DNA from 2 places in the Shewanella sp. 38A_GOM-205m genome. Region 2 is predicted to be linked to the other one. Evidence: predicted binding sites of a transcription regulator. Region 2 holds the regulator's gene; the other holds the start of a gene.
What was found. Region 2 encodes LexA, which represses DNA repair genes until DNA is damaged. Its sites were predicted from a motif close to TACTGTATNNNNATACAGTA; they were not measured.
Positions count from the first base shown of each region.

Region 1: N512_RS0102120 (ImuA family protein) is a predicted target of LexA. The motif match lies at 2,504-2,523, and genes of this name have one in related genera.

Region 1 is NZ_JADP01000002.1:77,969-82,309, forward strand. Features, by position in the region: gene N512_RS0102115 (Y-family DNA polymerase) at 1-1,317, opposite strand, end outside; gene N512_RS0102120 (ImuA family protein) at 1,319-2,491, opposite strand; gene N512_RS22010 (HAMP domain-containing sensor histidine kinase) at 2,644-4,071, shown strand; gene def (peptide deformylase) at 4,068-4,341, opposite strand, start outside.
Region 2 is NZ_JADP01000026.1:44,394-48,734, reverse strand. Features, by position in the region: gene plsB (glycerol-3-phosphate 1-O-acyltransferase PlsB) at 1-543, opposite strand, end outside; gene lexA (transcriptional repressor LexA) at 809-1,429, shown strand; gene N512_RS23145 (cell division inhibitor SulA) at 1,426-1,917, shown strand; partial or broken gene coxB (cytochrome c oxidase subunit II) at 2,386-3,507, shown strand; gene ctaD (cytochrome c oxidase subunit I) at 3,526-4,341, shown strand, end outside.

The DNA.
Region 1 (4,341 bases), on a different contig from region 2:
CCCTTCTCTGGACTCGGTCAACTCACGACTACCCAGCTGCTGCGACACAAACTGCCTGGCTCGCAGCTCAATATCGACGACCGGGCTCGGCAGTTGCAATCCTTCCAGCTGTAAGCGGCAGAGCTGAGATAGTCCCTGCAGTTGATATTCCCCGAAGGGATAGTTGAGTGTCAGTTGCAGCGCCGGCGTCTCTGGCTCGCGAAACTTCAGCCACAGCTCCAACTGTTGCACCGCCAACTGCCTGATCCGCAAATAGGTTGCCAATTCCCCCAGCAGCTTTTGCAATGGAAACAGCAATCCCTGAACCCACTCAACATCATGCAGCAAGGTCAACCTGGCCTGAAACTGTTCGGGTAACTCATATCCCTTGCGGCAACAGGGCAAACGCCCCTGGATTTGTGCCAGCAGCTGCAGCAAACCCTGACCAAAGCGCCGCCCCAACTCGGCAAGGGGTAAGGCATCAAGCATGGCTAGAGTCGTCAACCCAAGCGCGCCGAGCCGCTGCCGTTCCTCTTGGGTTAATGGCAGCAAATCCAGTGGTAAATCTGGCGGTAAGCCGTGATGCACCTTGAGGCGCCCGGCTTTTTCAGCTGTGGGCGTGCTCATGAAGGCAGCTGATACCGCGCTGATGCCGACGTGAGTATGCCGCGCCAATATCGCCGCATCCAGCGGTCTGTGTGCCAGCACCAATGAGCATTCCAGACCATAGTCGGCGACTTTGTTGAGATAAGCCTCGACAATGGCGCTCAAACTGCCAAACAGTTTAACCATGGACCCCACTTCCAGCAGCAGTGTATCTGTAGGCCAGCGCGCATCGGCCGCATTTTGAGCAGCTTGTTCGGTAAGCCCGGATAACAACGGCGGCCAGATTCTGGCGCTGAAATCATAGCTCCACTGACATAACCAATCCCGCAACGCCTCGCTGTCCACCTCCTGCAGTGGCCAAAGTTGCAACTCTCCGAGCAGCGACTGAGCGCTGCCGACACTCATCCCAGCTGTAACGCCTTTTGCTTGAGCGGCGGGACAGGCCGAATGTATGACCAGCTTCCGGCTGTCATACAAGGCCATGGGGACTTGGGGATCAAAAGGCTCTGACGCCGCAGCGGTTGGCACTGCTTTTGGCTGATTTTGGGTTTGGGGCTGAGTTTGAGCGCGTGTTTGAACCTGAGCCGCACCACTGCCTGTCATACTTCCAGTCATAGTGTCGGTCATAGTACCTGTCATAGCGCCCGCCATATTGCCCAGCATAGCCAGACGATAACGCTGATATTGCAGCAATAGCTGTGGAAACCAGACTCCCATCCATACCTGGGGCATCTCAGATAGCCTCTTGACTCTGAGCTGTATGGCTTTGATCGGCTTGGCTCTGAGCTGTATGGCTTTGAGTGGTTTGAGGATTGACCGTTTGCGGATTAGCGCTTTGAAAAAGCCCCGCGGGCTTGTTTGACTCTTGCCGTACCGTCCAGGGATTAGGCGCGCATTCATTGGATGCAACCGTCGTTGACTGCGCCATCCCCCAAGGACCATGAAGCACGTTACCATAAAACACAGTGCTATGAAAACCAGTGCCATGTAAACCAGAGCCGTGAAGCACAGTGCCATTGGCCTTGCGTCCGGAATGGTTTGGCTCAATTGAATCTGTTGAGTTACTTAAACTATGATTGAGACCCGCCTTGCCGTTTCTCAGGGTTACCACGCCTGGCTCGACATGGGGCAGTTCAAGCGCCAGTGCCGGCAAGCCACGCAGATGCAATTCAGGGACGGGCCAACCACCGCGACGCTTTAAAATTTGCAGCCTGGCGGTATTAACGCCAGCCGCGCTGATAGCCAGCTTTAGGGTGACAGGATGATTGCTGTCTGCCTGAGCCATAGGCAACTGGCAAATTCCCAGCGCCTTGCCCTGCTCTGCGGCAAGTTGCAACCTTCTGGCCTCACTCAGTGTCAGCTTGTCCAGCCAACTCAGCACCAGGGGACAGGCGCCGCTGCTCAGCCCTTGCTCCATGGCCCAGAGCACCTCTTTACGCTGGGTTAACTCCAGCCACAAAATACGCTCGGCGGCAATACCGTGCTGGGCAAAACTCTGTGCCAGCGGCTGCAGTGGCGGCGCTATCAGCATTATCATGGCATCTCTGGACTCATCCCCTCTAAATTGATTTCTTTTGGACTGATTTTTTTCGGACTGACTTGTTGCCGAATGATTTCTTTCGAAATGAGAGCCACACTGAGCCGGCAGTAAATAACGCATCAAAGGCAACAACAGGCTGAGTTCCCCGTGCCCAGGAGACTGACTGAAGAGTTCACAAATGCCCTGCCTTGGCCACCCTGCATCACTGAGCTGCGCATCCAATCTTTCAAAACCACTGGGATACCCCAATGTTTTGCCCTGACTGCCCGGCCCCAACCAGAGATCCCGGCGCTCCAGCAGGCCGTTCAAGGCCTGAGATTTTGCTGGATCAGATTTTACAGAGTGAGTTTTGGCTGAAAGAGACATGAAAAACACCGATACTGTATTTTTATACAGTATAACGAACTTTAGCCAACTGACAAGTCGTGCTGGCGCCAAAGCCTTAACCCGAGATAGAATAAATGAGAATGATTATCGAAACATATTCTCGACTTCAGCGAATAATTCAGGAGCTTGCCTTGTTGCCCTTTTCCGGCCTGTTTTCCCAACTCCAATGGCGACTGTTTGGCTATTTTGGTGTGTCATTACTGCTTATCCTGCTGCTCGCCAGTGGTATTGAAGCCATGTTGCTAAACCGCTTGTTACTGCTGCCCCAGCAAACCCAAAGCCAGTTACAGCAACTGGCCGATGAGGCCAACGACTGTATCGTCAGGGGCGATCTAGCCGGACTGGCGGATTGGGAGGGGCGTCAGGCATTTGTACTCTATGTGCTGGATAGCAAGCAGCAGGCGGTGAGTCAGCGGGAAATGCACCCGCACTTTGTTTACAAACTCAATTTCCTCAAGCAGTTGCAGCAGCCTATGGGGGACAGGGTGCAAAAACCTTTGATAGGTCTGCCATTACGCAATAGCCTGGAGCCGGATAATCCCCTGCTCTTGGTGGTGCAGCTCAACGCCTCTTTACACCCGGCGCAGCAACTGGATAAAAGCCTCTGGCTTATCCGTATCCTGGTAGGACTACTGGTGCTCTTGTTGTTCAGTCGTCTGTTGAGCCGCTATCTGATCCAGCCGCTGAGTTTATTGCGCAGTGCCACCCGTCAGCTGGCACAGGGTCAACTCGATACCCGGATTGCCGGTCATTTTTCACTAAAGCAGCCGGAGTTTTTCCAGTTGGCGACCGACTTTGACCATATGGCCGAGCAGCTGCAAAAGAGCATTCAGACCCAGCAGCGGTTACTGAGGGATGTCTCCCACGAACTGCGCACTCCCCTTGCCCGGCAGGAGCTGGCCTTACACCTGTTGGAAAATCGCTTGGGGGAGGAACATCAACAACCGCTTGCCAGGCTAAGACGCCAGGGTGAAGAGATGGCGCAATTGATTAACACTATTTTAGACTTCAGCCGCCTGAGCAACGGCTTCATCAAGCTGACGGCAGCGCCTTTTACCCTGACAGAATTACGCCGCTCACTGTTGCAGGATCTGGAGTTTGAGTCTGGCCCCAAGCAAAGCATAGTCTGGGCACAGGCCCACATTGATGAGCAAACTTTGCATACCGATATGGCCTACTTGAAGCGAGCGCTGGAAAATGTCTGCCGCAATGCCCTCAAATATGCCGGTGAAACCTGCCGGGTGGAAATCCAGGTATCTCAGCTGGGTGACGACAAATTGGGTGATAGCAGACTGCAGCTGAGTGTCAGCGATAATGGCCCCGGGATCCCCAAAGAGCAACTGGAAGCCTTGTTCAACCCTTTCACCCGTTTGGATGAAGCGCGTCACTGCTCTCAGGGAGGTTATGGGCTGGGGTTGGCGATTGTGCGCCAGTGTATGCAGCTCCTGGGCGGCTCGGCCCAAGCGGTCAACCGGCCTCAGGGCGGTTTGAGCATATTGCTTGAGCTGCCGCTGCAACTGCCAAGCTGCAGCGAAGCCCAACTTAAGTCTATCGCTTAGGCGGTAAACTTACGCACCTTCTTCAGTGCCATCTCCTGTTTAAGGCGGGAGAGATGCTCGATAAATACCTTGCCGTGCAGATGATCGATTTCATGTTGCAGCACTATGGCCAGGAAACCATCACTGTGGATCGTCTGGGCTTGGCCCTGGCGATCCAGATAGCTGACAGTGACCGACTCGAAGCGTTTTACCTTGGAGCGATAACCGGGAATGGACAAACAGCCCTCTTCACCGATAAATTCGCCGCTGGACTCAGTGATCTGCGGATTG
Region 2 (4,341 bases):
ATCGGCCATCAGCCGCAACGACACGGCATTGGAAAACTGCACAAAGTTGTCGCGCCCCAGAAACAGGATCATCAGAAACTTGCGCAGCCAAGTGGGATTTTCCCGCTCAAATACGGCGGCACGCATGCTGTCATCTTCCTTACCCGGAGTGCGGCCCCAATAGAGGCTCACTGGCACCAATTGAATATCCAGTTGTGGATTAGCCTGATGCAGGTTCAGCAGAGAAGTGAAACAGCTGAGAAATGGCTTGTTGCTCTTGCGCTTGCCGAATAGGGGCTTGGCTCCTTCCAGGCAGACGACTCGGGGAACGGTAATATCATCAACCTTGAGTGCCTCATAAGGACAAGGCAAACCAAACTTACGGGTGACTTCCGCCAATGCCGCAATATCACTGACAGATTCCGTCTTCATTACATAGGCCATCGGCTTGGCCGGATCCAGGTTCAAATCGGCGAAAGGATCCTGAGGCACCACAGTGGTATGCACCAGCTTGCTTTGGAGCCAGCGAAGAGATTTAAACCAGAATGAATCTTGTTTGGACATGTTTTTTCAGTGTCTGAGCCACAATCAATAGCCCAATAGAATACCAGAATTTCCTGAACCTTAGCTAGGGAAGGTGCGAACCGGCCCCGGCAGTTCCTCTGGCCAATGCCTTGAACTCCCCATGCTGCATCAGACAAGCCGTTAAAACCAAAGCACCGAATGGCTTACTTATCCGCTCCCTAAAAGTTTCAATTTTGGTTAATACTTGCACTGACAAAAATACTGTATATACTGACAGGTACTGTATGAAAAAACAGGAATCACCATGAGACCACTGACACCGCGCCAGGCACAGATTCTGGAACTGATTAAACGCAATATAGCCGACACCGGCATGCCGCCAACCCGGGCCGAAATTGCCACCCGGCTGGGCTTCAAGAGCGCCAATGCCGCCGAGGAACACCTCAAGGCATTGGCCAAGAAAGGCTGTATTGAGATCATGCCAGGCACCTCTCGTGGTATTCGCCTGCCTCATGATGAACAAGCGGAGTCAGAAACAGGCTTGCCCCTGATTGGTCAGGTTGCCGCCGGTGAACCCATACTGGCACAGGAACACGTTGAGCAGTATTACCAGGTCGACCCTGGCATGTTCCACCCCAATGCCGACTTTCTGCTACGGGTACGCGGCGACAGCATGAAGAACATAGGTATTCTCGAAGGTGATCTCCTGGCGGTTCACAAGGTACAGGAAGCCCGTAACGGTCAAGTCGTGGTGGCCAGGGTTGAAGACGATGTAACTGTGAAACGCTTTGAAAAGAAAGGTAATGTGGTTTATCTACATGCCGAGAACGAGGCTTACTCCCCAATCAAAGTCGACCTGACTTTCCAGCCATTGACCATTGAAGGACTGGCGGTAGGGATAATACGCAATGGAGACTGGCTATGAGCATAATGACTGGCAACGCCCCAAGACACCCAGGCCTGTGGACAGACACCGGTATTGCCGGCAATCAGCCTTGGCAACATACCGGTATCTCCAGCTTGGCCAGCCATAGCCAGGGACGTCAGGAATTATTGCGCCTCTGCCCTCAATTGGCGCAATTGAGTCAACAGGGACGCTGGATAGTCTTGATTAACGCCCCGGCCAGCATAGGTTACAAAGAAACCTTAGCAAGGGCCGGTGTCAGAATGGATAGAGTACTCTTGGTGCGCACCAAGGATGAAGTAGAAGCCTTGTGGGCAACGGAAAGAGCCCTGACCAACGGCACCTCCAGTGCAGTGATCAGTTGGATAGACAGCCTGGATGCCCGTGATAACCGCCGATTGCAGCTGGTCGCCCGTAACGCCAGAGCCATGGGCATAGTGTTGGAAACGGGACAGCAGGCGAAAGAGGTGGATAACCACCTCAACGAACTTACCCACTCCATCCATTGATTGTGTTTAAAGGCCATCCCTGGGATGGCCTTTTTTCTGTGCCTTTTTGGTGCAATGCCTTCCCCTGTCAATCGGCGGCAAACCGCGCAGCTATGCTACTCACACAGAATTCACCTCTGGATTAACAGACGCTTTTTTTTCATATAGTTAGAAAACATCGTGATCTTGATCAATATTTAATCTACAAGTAATGTAAGAACAACGATTGTGTTATCTCCATGCAATTCGTCGTAGGTTGACCGCCCCATTTCGGTTCATAACGAGTGGTGCCGTCGCCGGAAATGCTGAGTATATTCAGCGGTAAGTGCAACAGTGGTCACCACCTGTATACCTAGAGCTAAGTGAAACCGCCGCCGCACTTTGAAGTCATCGTTGCTTTTTTGGGAACTGAAGAGTTTGCATAGAGCAAAGACTTACTGTGTGACTCTTCTTTGTAGTTGCGAATGCAATTGACAGAGGAGATGTCTTGTGAAGCAATGGCTGTGTGTTTTGCTGACCTTGTTGTGCGTCAGCTTGTTGTCTCCAGGCGCTCAGGCAGATATGCCCTTGAATATGACTCAAGGGGTAACTGAGATCAGTGGCAAGGTGTATCACCTGCACATGATCATTCTTTATATCTGTTGCGCCATAGGTTTGGTCGTATTCGGCGTGATGATCTACGCCATGATCAACCATAGGAAGTCCAAAGGGGCAGTCGCGTCCCAATTCCATGAAAGTACCAAGGTAGAAATTGCCTGGACGCTTATCCCCTTTTTAATCCTGATCCTGATGGCAATCCCCGCAACCAAAACGCTGATTGCCATGGAAGATCCCAGTGATGCCGACCTGACGGTCAAGATCACCGGCTCGCAATGGAAATGGCACTACAGCTATTTCGGCGAAGACATCGACTTCTTCAGCATATTGGCAACGCCGAGATCCCAGATAGAAGGCCAGGAAGCCAAGGGCGAGCACTACTTACTTGAAGTCGACAAGCCTTTGGTATTGCCCATCAATCGCAAAGTCCGATTCCTGATGACCTCAGATGATGTGATCCACTCCTGGTGGGTGCCCGCCTTTGCCGTCAAAAAAGACGCCAATCCCGGTTTTATTAACGAAGCCTGGACCCGGGTGGACAAACCGGGGATCTACCGCGGCCAATGTGCCGAGCTTTGCGGTAAAGACCACGGCTTTATGCCGATTGTGGTGAAGGTACTGGCAGAAGATGAGTTTGACGCCTGGATGGCGGAACAGAAACAAGCCGCGGCTACGGCCGCCGAAGAAGCTCAGGCGGCCCTCAGTGAGACCATGAGCCATGATGAGGCCATGGCGCTTGGCGAACAGATCTATATGGCGCGTTGCGCCGCCTGTCATCAGCCCAACGGCGCCGGACTTCAAGGGGTGTTCCCGGCGCTCAAGGGCAGTGCTATTGCCATAGGCCCAATCGCTGCCCATCTGGACATAGTGATCCATGGCAAGACAGGCACCGCCATGCAGGCCTTCGGCAAACAGATAACCGCCAAGGAACTGGCTGCTGTGGTGACCTATGAGCGTAATGCCTGGGGCAATAATACAGGCGACACTGTGCAAGCCGCCGACGTCAATAACCACGGGCAGTAGGGGGAGAAGATGAACTCATTCAGTCAAGATGCCGAAGCTGGCGTTCAGGAAATCGCTGAACAGGAACACCAGCATCATCACGCCCCCAAGGGGATCATGCGCTGGTTGCTGACCACCAACCATAAAGACATAGGCACACTCTATCTCTGGTTCAGCTTCATCATGTTCCTGATAGGGGGCGCCATGGCCATGGTGATCCGTGCTGAATTATTCCAGCCCGGATTGCAACTGGTCGAGCCCAACTTCTTTAACCAAATGACCACAGTTCATGGCCTTATCATGGTTTTTGGCGCCGTGATGCCGGCCTTTACCGGTCTGGCCAACTGGTTGATCCCCATGATGATAGGTGCGCCGGATATGGCGCTGCCGAGGATGAACAACTGGAGCTTCTGGATTTTGCCCTTCGCCTTCTTAATCCTGCTTAGCTCATTGTTTATGGAAGGTGGCGGCCCCAATTTTGGCTGGACCTTCTATGCCCCATTGTCGACCACTTATAGTGCCGACAGCACAGCCTTGTTTGTTTTTTCAATACATATCATGGGGATAAGCTCAATCATGGGAGCGATCAACGTGATAGTCACCATAGTGAATCTGCGCGCACCTGGCATGAACTGGATGAAGCTGCCCCTGTTCGTCTGGACCTGGCTTATCACCGCATTCCTTCTGATAGCCGTTATGCCGGTATTGGCTGGTGCCGTGACCATGGTACTCACAGACAAATTCTTCGGCACCAGCTTCTTCGATGCCGCCGGCGGCGGAGATCCTGTGATGTTCCAGCATATTTTCTGGTTCTTCGGCCACCCCGAGGTGTACATAATGATCTTG